2 regions of the Bacillus nitroreducens genome follow, and region 2 is predicted to be linked to the other one. Evidence: a T-box and tRNA genes for the amino acid it is inferred to sense, from the RefSeq annotation. Region 2 holds a T-box; the other holds one or more tRNA genes.
The links. The T-box of region 2 lies ahead of pheS (phenylalanine--tRNA ligase subunit alpha). A T-box ahead of a tRNA ligase gene usually reads a tRNA of that ligase, here a tRNA-Phe.
Positions count from the first base shown of each region.

Region 1 (5,413 bases), 170 kb from region 2:
GCAAGCGAAGCTCTGAATCGAAGCCCCAGTAAACGGCGGCCGTAACTATAACGGTCCTAAGGTAGCGAAATTCCTTGTCAGGTAAGTTCTGACCCGCACGAAAGGTGTAACGATCTGGGCACTGTCTCAACGAGAGACTCGGTGAAATTATAGTACCTGTGAAGATGCAGGTTACCCGCGACAGGACGGAAAGACCCCGTGGAGCTTTACTGCAACCTGATATTGAATTTTGGTACAGCTTGTACAGGATAGGTAGGAGCCTTGGAAGCCGGAGCGCTAGCTTCGGTGGAGGCGTCGGTGGGATACTACCCTGGCTGTATTGAAATTCTAACCCGAAGGCCTTATCGGCCTTGGAGACAGTGTCAGGTGGGCAGTTTGACTGGGGCGGTCGCCTCCTAAAGAGTAACGGAGGCGCCCAAAGGTTCCCTCAGAATGGTTGGAAATCATTCGTAGAGTGTAAAGGCACAAGGGAGCTTGACTGCGAGACCTACAAGTCGAGCAGGGACGAAAGTCGGGCTTAGTGATCCGGTGGTTCCGCATGGAAGGGCCATCGCTCAACGGATAAAAGCTACCCCGGGGATAACAGGCTTATCTCCCCCAAGAGTCCACATCGACGGGGAGGTTTGGCACCTCGATGTCGGCTCATCGCATCCTGGGGCTGTAGTCGGTCCCAAGGGTTGGGCTGTTCGCCCATTAAAGCGGTACGCGAGCTGGGTTCAGAACGTCGTGAGACAGTTCGGTCCCTATCCGTCGTGGGCGTAGGAAATTTGAGAGGAGCTGTCCTTAGTACGAGAGGACCGGGATGGACACACCGCTGGTGTACCAGTTGTCCTGCCAAGGGCATAGCTGGGTAGCTATGTGTGGAAGGGATAAGTGCTGAAAGCATCTAAGCATGAAGCCCCCCTCAAGATGAGATTTCCCATAGTGTTAAACTAGTAAGATCCCTCGAAGATGACGAGGTTGATAGGTCAGAGGTGGAAGCATGGTGACATGTGCAGCTGACTGATACTAATCGATCGAGGACTTAACCAAATAGAATTGCGAAGGCGACTGTATAGGAGCCGTAGCAAGACAAATGAATGAATGTGCGTACGTTATCTAGTTTTGAAGGAATGAAAATTTCTTCTTGCATTTTTTTGAGAAGATAGTATAATATATCTTGTCTTTATCTTATCTAGTGACGATAGCGAAGAGGTCACACCCGTTCCCATACCGAACACGGAAGTTAAGTTCTTCAGCGCCGATGGTAGTTGGGGCATTGCCCCTGTGAGAGTAGGACGTTGCTAGGTTGAAAAGATGGAGGATTAGCTCAGCTGGGAGAGCACCTGCCTTACAAGCAGGGGGTCGGCGGTTCGATCCCGTCATCCTCCACCATAATTCCTAAATGTGCCGGTTTAGCTCAATTGGTAGAGCAACTGACTTGTAATCAGTAGGTTGGGGGTTCAAGTCCTCTAGCCGGCACCATTTAGAGCCATTAGCTCAGTCGGTAGAGCATCTGACTTTTAATCAGAGGGTCGAAGGTTCGAATCCTTCATGGCTCACCATTTTATTTAAATATGCGGGTGTGGCGGAATTGGCAGACGCGCTAGACTTAGGATCTAGTGTCTTTGACGTGGGGGTTCGAGTCCCTTCACCCGCATTATGCGGAAGTAGTTCAGTGGTAGAACACCACCTTGCCAAGGTGGGGGTCGCGGGTTCGAATCCCGTCTTCCGCTCCAGAAGTTATTTACTAAATTGCCGGGGTGGCGGAACTGGCAGACGCACAGGACTTAAAATCCTGCGGTAGGTGACTACCGTACCGGTTCGATTCCGGTCCTCGGCACCATTTTAATAGTAAATGCGCCCGTAGCTCAATTGGATAGAGCGTCTGACTACGGATCAGAAGGTTATGGGTTCGACTCCTTTCGGGCGCGCCATTACGGGAAGTAGCTCAGCTTGGTAGAGCACTTGGTTTGGGACCAAGGGGTCGCAGGTTCGAATCCTGTCTTCCCGACCATTAATATAATCCATTTGGGGCCTTAGCTCAGCTGGGAGAGCGCCTGCCTTGCACGCAGGAGGTCAGCGGTTCGATCCCGCTAGGCTCCACCAATAGACTCTTAAAAGTATAATTATTTATGGCGGTGTAGCTCAGCTGGCTAGAGCGTACGGTTCATACCCGTGAGGTCGGGGGTTCGATCCCCTCCGCCGCTACCATTAATATTAAATATCTAGGACCTTTAGCTCAGCTGGTTAGAGCAGACGGCTCATAACCGTCCGGTCGTAGGTTCGAGTCCTACAAGGTCCACCAGTTACAACTTTTTATATGTGGAGGAATACCCAAGTCCGGCTGAAGGGATCGGTCTTGAAAACCGACAGGGGTGTTAAAGCCCGCGGGGGTTCGAATCCCTCTTCCTCCGCCATATTTATTTTGAAATAGTTTGTTATTAGCGCGGGGTGGAGCAACGAGCGTTGCATCATCGAAATAACTACGAGTTGTCCCGACGGATATAGCTTCTTGATTAGCTAGTAGAGGAAGGGACAGTAAATAATAAACTAGTCGCATAACAAGGTATTATATAATTTTCTATTATCGCGGGGTGGAGCAGTCTGGTAGCTCGTCGGGCTCATAACCCGAAGGTCGTAGGTTCAAATCCTGCCCCCGCAACCAAAAAAACTCTTGACACTTACTAGAAACTATCGTAAAATAGTATTTGTCTTTCTGAAAAAAAGGTCCCGTGGTGTAGCGACGAGCGACACTTCATCGAGTAAGCTACGAGTTGTCCCGACGGACAAAACATCTCGAATAAGCTAGTAGAGGAAGGGACAGTTATTACAAGTATTGTGTATTGAAAGTTTTTATTAAGAAAAAAAGGTCCCGTGGTGTAGCGGTTAACATGCCTGCCTGTCACGCAGGAGATCGCCGGTTCGATCCCGGTCGGGACCGCCATATGCAGTGGCTCAGTAGCTCAGTCGGTAGAGCAAAGGACTGAAAATCCTTGTGTCGGCGGTTCGATTCCGTCCTGAGCCACCTTACTAATTCCATAAAGATTAATGGCGGTTGTGGCGAAGTGGTTAACGCATCGGATTGTGGTTCCGACATTCGTGGGTTCGATTCCCATCAGCCGCCCCATATGACAAAATGCGGGTGTAGTTTAATGGTAAAACCTCAGCCTTCCAAGCTGATGTCGTGAGTTCGATTCTCATCACCCGCTCCAATTATTAAATGGGCCTATAGCTCAGCTGGTTAGAGCGCACGCCTGATAAGCGTGAGGTCGATGGTTCGAGTCCATTTAGGCCCACCATATATTATTCCACAGTAGCTCAGTGGTAGAGCTATCGGCTGTTAACCGATCGGTCGTAGGTTCGAATCCTACCTGTGGAGCCATTTTTGGGGAAGTACTCAAGTGGCTGAAGAGGCGCCCCTGCTAAGGGTGTAGGTCGCGTAAGCGGCGCGAGGGTTCAAATCCCTCCTTCTCCGCCATGATACTTTATATAGATGAATATTATGGCCCGTTGGTCAAGCGGTTAAGACACCGCCCTTTCACGGCGGTAACACGGGTTCGAATCCCGTACGGGTCATCAAGCGTTATGAGGTTTCCTCATGGCGCTTTTTTATTTGCATTTTACTTGAAACATTTAAGATCGTATTCTCACGGTCCAAGTGTAAATAAAACCAATAGTAGAATGACTTCAAATAAACTGTGAGAACGTATTCAACTACACTTTGTTCCAAAAGAAAAACACCCGTAAAGGTGTTTTAGTCTTGGCTAATGATATCATCTTCAATTTTTTTCCCAGGATTATCTAGATCAACATCGGAAAAGAGTCCTGGTGAGACACCACGAAACATATCAAATGCAAGTATTTTATCATCAGGTGCATCAAATAGTGGAACAACGGGGTTGCTCTTTACTTCATCTTTACGTTTCACCTTTTCCCACCTCCACTTATTATCCTCCCAGATATGACCGTAATTATTCTATCTGTTATCACCGTTTAATAAATTACCAATTCCACCTAGTATGCTACCTTCACCAGTGTTTCCTCCATTTTTAGGTGCACTAGCAAAGATTCGGTCTGCAAGACGGCTGAAGGGCAGTGACTGAACCCAAACTGTTCCAGGCCCTCTGACGGTTGCGTAGAATAACCCTTCTCCACCAAAAAAGGCTGTTTTTATTTTACCAACATACTCGATATTATAATTTACATCTTTTGTCATTCCGACTAAACAGCCTGTGTCTATACGAAGTAATTCTCCTGGTTGCAGTTCTTTTCTATGAATGGTCCCACCTGCATGTAAAAAAGCTAGTCCATCTCCTTCAAGTTTTTGCATAATGAATCCCTCACCACCGAAGAAGCCAGTACCTAATTTGCGTTGAAAGTCAATTCCAACTGATACGCCTTTTGCTGCACAGAGAAAAGCATCTTTTTGACAAACTACTTTTCCACCAAGCATGCTTAAATCCACAGGGATGATTTTCCCAGGGTAGGGAGCTGCAAACGAAACGTGTTTTTTACCCATTTGCCTATTTGTAAAAACAGTCATAAAAAGGCTTTCTCCTGTTAAGACTCTTTTCCCTGCACCAAACAGTTTTCCTATAAGTCCTCCGCTTTCAGAATCTGAGCCATCACCGAATATGGTCTCCATCGAGATTCCATCTTCCATCATCATCATCGCCCCAGCTTCTGCAATTACACTTTCATCTGGATCTAACTCGATTTCTACAAATTGCATGTCATCTCCATAAAGTTTGTATTCAATTTCATGAGCATTCATTTATTTCTTCCTTTCGATATAAAATTAAATATAAAGTAACAGTTCGTCATTGATTATTATTTTCCTTTAAATTAAATTTGTTTTACATAAAAACATGAAAAGCAGTGGATTTAACCACTGCTTTCTTACTCAATCCTCGGCCTCGTCCTTTGTATATGGTTCCTTTTCATACGGTGGGAGATCACCGAACATTGTCATAATTCCTTCTTCATCGAGTGCCTCTTCATACCTCTCATGTTGGCTATTAGGATAGATCATTATTTCTTTTCCTTCGATATCAGTCGCCACAAAATTTTCGTAATCCTCAACATATCCCACATTTTCTTCGGAATCCATGAATACTTCGTTATAGCTATCAACTGGATCTACAAGGTCTGAAGGGGATTCAGAAGTTCCGTATTTTGCAACATCCTGCCAAGAGTCCTCTGCATCAAAAGATACATTTTCATCTTCATGAACAAATTTTTCAAATGGCGGAATCAACACGCCTTCTTCAATAGGTCTATTATGTGATACTACTTGGGTAGGGCTATGCTCAACACAATACGTTGTTGTTGGAATAGCTTGAAGACGATCAACAGAAATGTCTTTTCCACATTTTTCACATTTACCGTATGTGCCTTCTTCGATTGCCTGTAGGGCATAATTAATATCTTC
Region 1 is NZ_CAXHYI020000003.1:2,053,486-2,058,898, forward strand. Features, by position in the region: rRNA gene ACWPVE_RS13755 (23S ribosomal RNA) at 1-1,032, shown strand, start outside; rRNA gene rrf (5S ribosomal RNA) at 1,174-1,289, shown strand; tRNA gene ACWPVE_RS13765 (tRNA-Val) at 1,299-1,374, shown strand; tRNA gene ACWPVE_RS13770 (tRNA-Thr) at 1,389-1,464, shown strand; tRNA gene ACWPVE_RS13775 (tRNA-Lys) at 1,469-1,544, shown strand; tRNA gene ACWPVE_RS13780 (tRNA-Leu) at 1,559-1,639, shown strand; tRNA gene ACWPVE_RS13785 (tRNA-Gly) at 1,644-1,718, shown strand; tRNA gene ACWPVE_RS13790 (tRNA-Leu) at 1,737-1,825, shown strand; tRNA gene ACWPVE_RS13795 (tRNA-Arg) at 1,840-1,916, shown strand; tRNA gene ACWPVE_RS13800 (tRNA-Pro) at 1,920-1,996, shown strand; tRNA gene ACWPVE_RS13805 (tRNA-Ala) at 2,013-2,088, shown strand; tRNA gene ACWPVE_RS13810 (tRNA-Met) at 2,117-2,193, shown strand; tRNA gene ACWPVE_RS13815 (tRNA-Ile) at 2,211-2,287, shown strand; tRNA gene ACWPVE_RS13820 (tRNA-Ser) at 2,307-2,399, shown strand; tRNA gene ACWPVE_RS13825 (tRNA-Met) at 2,571-2,647, shown strand; tRNA gene ACWPVE_RS13830 (tRNA-Asp) at 2,851-2,926, shown strand; tRNA gene ACWPVE_RS13835 (tRNA-Phe) at 2,935-3,007, shown strand; tRNA gene ACWPVE_RS13840 (tRNA-His) at 3,034-3,109, shown strand; tRNA gene ACWPVE_RS13845 (tRNA-Gly) at 3,121-3,194, shown strand; tRNA gene ACWPVE_RS13850 (tRNA-Ile) at 3,205-3,281, shown strand; tRNA gene ACWPVE_RS13855 (tRNA-Asn) at 3,290-3,364, shown strand; tRNA gene ACWPVE_RS13860 (tRNA-Ser) at 3,370-3,460, shown strand; tRNA gene ACWPVE_RS13865 (tRNA-Glu) at 3,487-3,558, shown strand; gene ACWPVE_RS13870 (hypothetical protein) at 3,737-3,910, opposite strand; gene ACWPVE_RS13875 (TIGR00266 family protein) at 3,959-4,756, opposite strand; gene ACWPVE_RS13880 (TraR/DksA C4-type zinc finger protein) at 4,886-5,413, opposite strand, start outside.
Region 1: it encodes a tRNA-Phe, which carries the amino acid that the T-box ahead of pheS (phenylalanine--tRNA ligase subunit alpha) is inferred to sense. The anticodon was not compared.

Region 2 (5,413 bases):
AGCGTGTTTGAAGCCATAATGGAGATGGACCAATTTTTACATCCTTTACTACTCGAGCCACATATAATGGATTGTCTTCTTTTGCTTCGACTGAAATGGATATATAGTCTTCTGCTTTTTCAGTTGTTGTTGTTACTGTAGGTTGTGGAAGTTTCACTTCTTTTCCTAAAATTGCTGCAACCTCATAGGCAACCCCTAACATGCTTAAGCAATCTGCACGGTTAGGTGTTAGACCTAATTCAAGAACTTTGTCATCTAGATTTAATTCAGCTATTGCGTCCGCACCTGGTTCAACATCATGTGGGAATACAAAGATTCCTTCCGCATATTCTTTTGATACAAGTTTTGATTCAATACCAAGCTCTTGAAGTGAGCAAATCATCCCATGAGATTCCTCACCACGAAGTTTCGCCTTTTTGATTTTAAAATTACCTGGTAACACGGCTCCAACTTTTGCTACGATGACTTTTTGCCCTTGCGCAACATTTGGTGCACCGCAAATAATTTGAACAGGTTCGCCTTCACCTATATCCACAAGACATTTATTAAGCTTGTCCGCATTCGGGTGTTGTTCACATTCAAGGACATGACCAACAACAATTCCGCTAATACCTTCACCTAAGTGGTCAACACCTTCAACTTCGATTCCACTTCTAGTAATTTTTTCTGCTAAGTCTTCTGCATTGATACCTGATAAATCAACATATTCCTGCAACCATTTATATGAAACAAACATATTGTTCTCCCTCCTTAATTCCGACTAAATTGCTTGATGAAACGATTATCATTTGTATACAAATGACGAATATCATCAATCCCATATTTCAACATGGCAATACGCTCTGGTCCCATCCCGAAAGCGAATCCTGTGTATTTCTTTGGATCAAAACCAGACATTTCAAGTACATTTGGATGAACCATACCTGCACCTAAAATTTCAATCCAACCTGTCTTCTTACATACATTACAGCCATCTCCCCCACATTTAAAGCAAGAGATATCCATTTCAACTGAAGGTTCTGTAAATGGGAAAAAGCTAGGACGTAGACGAATTTCACGGTCCTCACCAAACATTTTTTTCGCAAATGTATTAAGTGTTCCCTTTAGGTCACTCATACGGATATTTTCATCAACTACTAAACCTTCAATTTGTGTGAATTGATGAGAGTGTGTCGCATCGTCGTTATCACGGCGGTACACTTTACCAGGACAAATAATTTTCACAGGACCTTTGCCTTTATGTTTCTCCATTGTTCTTGCTTGAACTGGAGAAGTTTGTGTACGAAGAAGAATATCCTCTGTGATATAAAATGAATCCTGCATATCCCTTGCTGGATGATCTTTAGGTAAATTTAAAGCCTCAAAATTGTAATAATCGGTCTCTACTTCAGGACCTTCCGCAATCGAATATCCCATTCCTAAGAAAAGATCTTCAATTTCTTCAATGACCTTAGTTAATGGGTGCGGCCCTCCTACCTTTATTGGTCTTCCAGGCAATGTAACATCAATTGTTTCAGAGGCTAATTTTCTCTCAACCTCTTCTTTTTCAAGTAATTCTTGTTTTGCTGTTAAATTTTCAGTGATTTGCTCTCTTACCTCGTTAACGAGTGCCCCCATCTTTGGACGCTCTTCAGCAGAAAGCTTGCCCATTCCTCTTAGGACTTCTGTAATCGGTCCTTTTTTCCCTAAATAAGCAACACGAATATCATTTAATTCTTTCAGATTCGTTGCAGCTTCAACTTTTGCTAAAGCTTCATCTTTAAGCTCAAGTAATCTCTCTTGCATTGTTTTTCCTCCTTTTTCTTAGAAAAGCATAAAGGCGATCGTTCTTCGTGGATCGTATAGACAGTAGGCGTTTTTTTGCCTTCCGTAGTGGCTTATTCCCTCGAGCCGATTGCGCCTTGAGCTAGACAATAAGACAAAATAAAAAACCCCAATCCCAAAAAAGGGACGAGGTTTAGATTCGCGGTACCACCCTTGTTAACAACTACACAAATTGTAATTGTTCACTTCGTTTCGATAACGGCAAATGCCGGTACACCTTTACGATTAGATCGGTCCTGGTGCCAACTCAAGAGGTGAATTCACTTTCTTCTACTATAAAAATGCTTGCAGTCACGGCATTTTCTCCCTAGATAGTGAGTGGAAAGCTACTCTTCTCTTTCATCGTTTTTACGATATGTAAGCATATAAATTATATTATACGTATTCTCGTTAAGCAAATCAAACCCATTTTAACATAACGCGATAATATTTATTTAAACATACGCACTAAAAATCCATTTTCCTGGATTTCTGGTGCAAAAAAGCTGATTCCAGAACCTGCCAACACTGTAAACACAACAGTCCATAATAATAAACTCGCAATCATCCAGCCTGTTACTAACTTTCTACTCGAACCAAAACTCATGCTCATCAAAGCGGAGATATGTGAGCCAACGAGTAATGGGCCGAGAATCGTTAAGCCTGGTAAACCATACTTGTCAAAAATAGACCGTGCACGTTTTTCTTTTTTGGACTCCACTTCAGAATCAATCTCTACACTTTCTTGGGTCATAATCCCTTCACCATTTAGAGCCTCCACTCGCTCCCCTTCTCTTACTGGAACCTTCTTTCGCTTTCGAGCTTTCATCCAAATCTTAATTTTATCAACAAATAAAATTAACAGTAGAACTGTTAGTAAGTTTCCTAAAAATCCTAGAATTGCTACAGGTATAGGAGACAACCCACCAATAATTGCAATTGGAATAACTGCAATTAGTTCGAATAAGGGTACAGCAGCCAGTATAAAGACTAACAGATAGGATATTAACACTTAAAACACCTCATTTACTAAGTTCATATCCTTATATACGAACTTAGTTCTTAAAAGGTTCACTCTTTTTAAAAACAAACGGTAAATAAAGTATAAAAAATATAGCGAAGGCGACAACTTCTAATGATAGAATATACCACGGATACGGACCAAGAAGGTCAATTAAACTCGGATTGGATGGTTTTCTAGCAAGAAACATATAATTACCTCCTGTCACTTTGTTAATGAAAAAGACAACAAACGCAAGTATGTTTAATGCCACAAACGCCTTCCACACCGATTTAATTGTTGGTCTACACTTCTCATACCAGAGCATATATAAACTCGAAAGAATAATCGCAATATGAGCCAGAAAGAAATGAAAATACCGATAGTGCGGAAAGTCATAGGCGAGCTCTGGTGTTACCATTGCCTGTAACGCTCCTCCTATGGCTAAAAAATAAGTAATCTCAAACCAAAAATAACTTCGCGTCAATAACATGATGATACTTAATATTAACGAAATGGAGCAGAGGTGAAATGGAAGGGAATCAACTAGATCCCAGAACCCCGTATGCACGTACCAAACATATAGAGTCAACTCACTTATCAATAAAATAAGCGCTAGGAAAAATCGTATGATGTCTTTTCCTTTTGAGAGCCTTGCTCGCAAACAATATAATAAAACCCCTGATCCTAGCAATACACCTAGCATGATGATATGTGAAGTAGATAACCATTGAAATGGGTCTCCAATGACTGACCTTCCAAAAAAGTCGCTAATTAGTCTCCCTCCCTTTATCGCAAATGATAAAGTAAGATTCCAGCTGCTACCGCTACATTTAGTGATTCGCTTTTTCCATAAATGGGAATATATAAATTTTGATCTGTCTTTTCTAGTAATTCGGGATGAACTCCATTCCCTTCATTTCCAACAATGAGTGCAAAGGAATCTCCAATAGTCGCTTCTTTATAGTCAATTGCATTTTTTAAAGATGTTCCATAGACTTTAACACCATTTTGTTTAAGTCGTGCAATGGTTTCATGTAAATTCTCTTTCATAATAGGTATATGAAAAATAGAGCCTTGAGTAGAACGTAACACCTTAGAATTATAGACATCAACGCTTCCATCACCAATAATCACAGCATCTATACCTGCTGCATCAGCAGTCCGAATCATCGTCCCAAGATTACCAGGGTCCTGTACAGCATCAACTAAAAGCACCCTGGAATAAGAATCAGCTTCTATTTTAGAATATTGCTCACAAATAGCGGCTACTCCTTGAGAGGTATCCGTATCACTGATTTCCTGCATGATTTTATCAGTTACAATAGTGATCGCCAGATTGTCTACATTCCAGTTCTTTGGAATCTCAATCGTTTCACTAATAATCAACTCACGGATTATTGCATCATTATTTAGAGCCTCTTCAACTAAATGAAATCCTTCAATCATAAATATGCCATTCTTGTCCCGCTCTTTTTTTGTATGTAGTTTTTTCCATTGTTTTATTTGGGGATTTTTATTAGATTCAATTCGTTTCAACGTACCAGTAGCTCCTTTATGTCAATTCTTTTTCCATTATATCCTAACAAACATACATAAAAAAGCAGCACAACGTAAAACATACTAAAGAAAAAGTTACATAAAGAAAGGTGTGCATGTGAATGAATTTGAATTTAAGACATGCGATTAAGCACAATGTCGCGGGAAACTCGCAAGCTGAATTAGAGGATACAATTGTAGATGCCATCCAAAGCGGAGAAGAAAAAATGCTTCCAGGTCTTGGTGTATTATTTGAAGTGATTTGGCAAAACGCAAGCCAAGAGGAAAAGCAAGAAATGCTTTCGACATTAGAGGATGGATTAAAGCAATAAACGCAAAAGGCCGATGATAAATCTCATCGGCTTTAATTATTTCGGGTAGATATTTAATCAAATTTGATTTTATTGACAGTTTCTTGGTCTAACCTTTTAATAACCTCTGCAATTAGCTTAACAGCATTTTCATAATCATCACGGTGTAGTATTCCAGCATGTGAATGAATATAACGAGTAGCTATCGTTATCGCTAATGATGGAACACCTTCTAACGTAATATGGATGGCACCTGCGTCAGTTCCTCCACCCGCAATGGCATCAAATTGATATGGGATTTTGAGTTCATCTGCTACCCCAACTACAAAATCACGCAAACCTTTGTGGGAAACCATTGACGCATCATAAAGAATAATTTGTGGTCCATCCCCCATTTTACTTAACGCTTCTTTTTCTGAAATTCCAGGAGTATCGCCTGCGATTCCTACATCAACAGCAATCGCAATATCAGGCTTGATCATCGTTGCAGCTGTTTTTGCACCACGAAGACCAACTTCTTCTTGAACAGAACCGACTCCATAAACAACATTCGCATGTTCTTCATTCTTCAAATATTTTAATACATCAATCGCAATAGCACAGCCAATACGGTTATCCCATGCTTTCGCTAACAACATTTTTTCATTGTTCATGACAGTGAATTCAAAATATGGGACAACTTGATCACCAGGTCTCACTCCAAATTCTAGAGCCTGCTCCCTGCTTGATGCGCCGATATCAATAAACATATCTTTAATGT
Region 2 is NZ_CAXHYI020000003.1:2,227,076-2,232,488, reverse strand. Features, by position in the region: gene pheT (phenylalanine--tRNA ligase subunit beta) at 1-736, opposite strand, end outside; gene pheS (phenylalanine--tRNA ligase subunit alpha) at 751-1,785, opposite strand; T-box leader at 1,944-2,176, opposite strand; gene ACWPVE_RS14685 (small multi-drug export protein) at 2,255-2,815, opposite strand; gene ACWPVE_RS14680 (YwaF family protein) at 2,859-3,551, opposite strand; gene ACWPVE_RS14675 (TrmH family RNA methyltransferase) at 3,593-4,342, opposite strand; gene sspI (small acid-soluble spore protein SspI) at 4,465-4,674, shown strand; gene ACWPVE_RS14665 (M42 family metallopeptidase) at 4,728-5,413, opposite strand, start outside.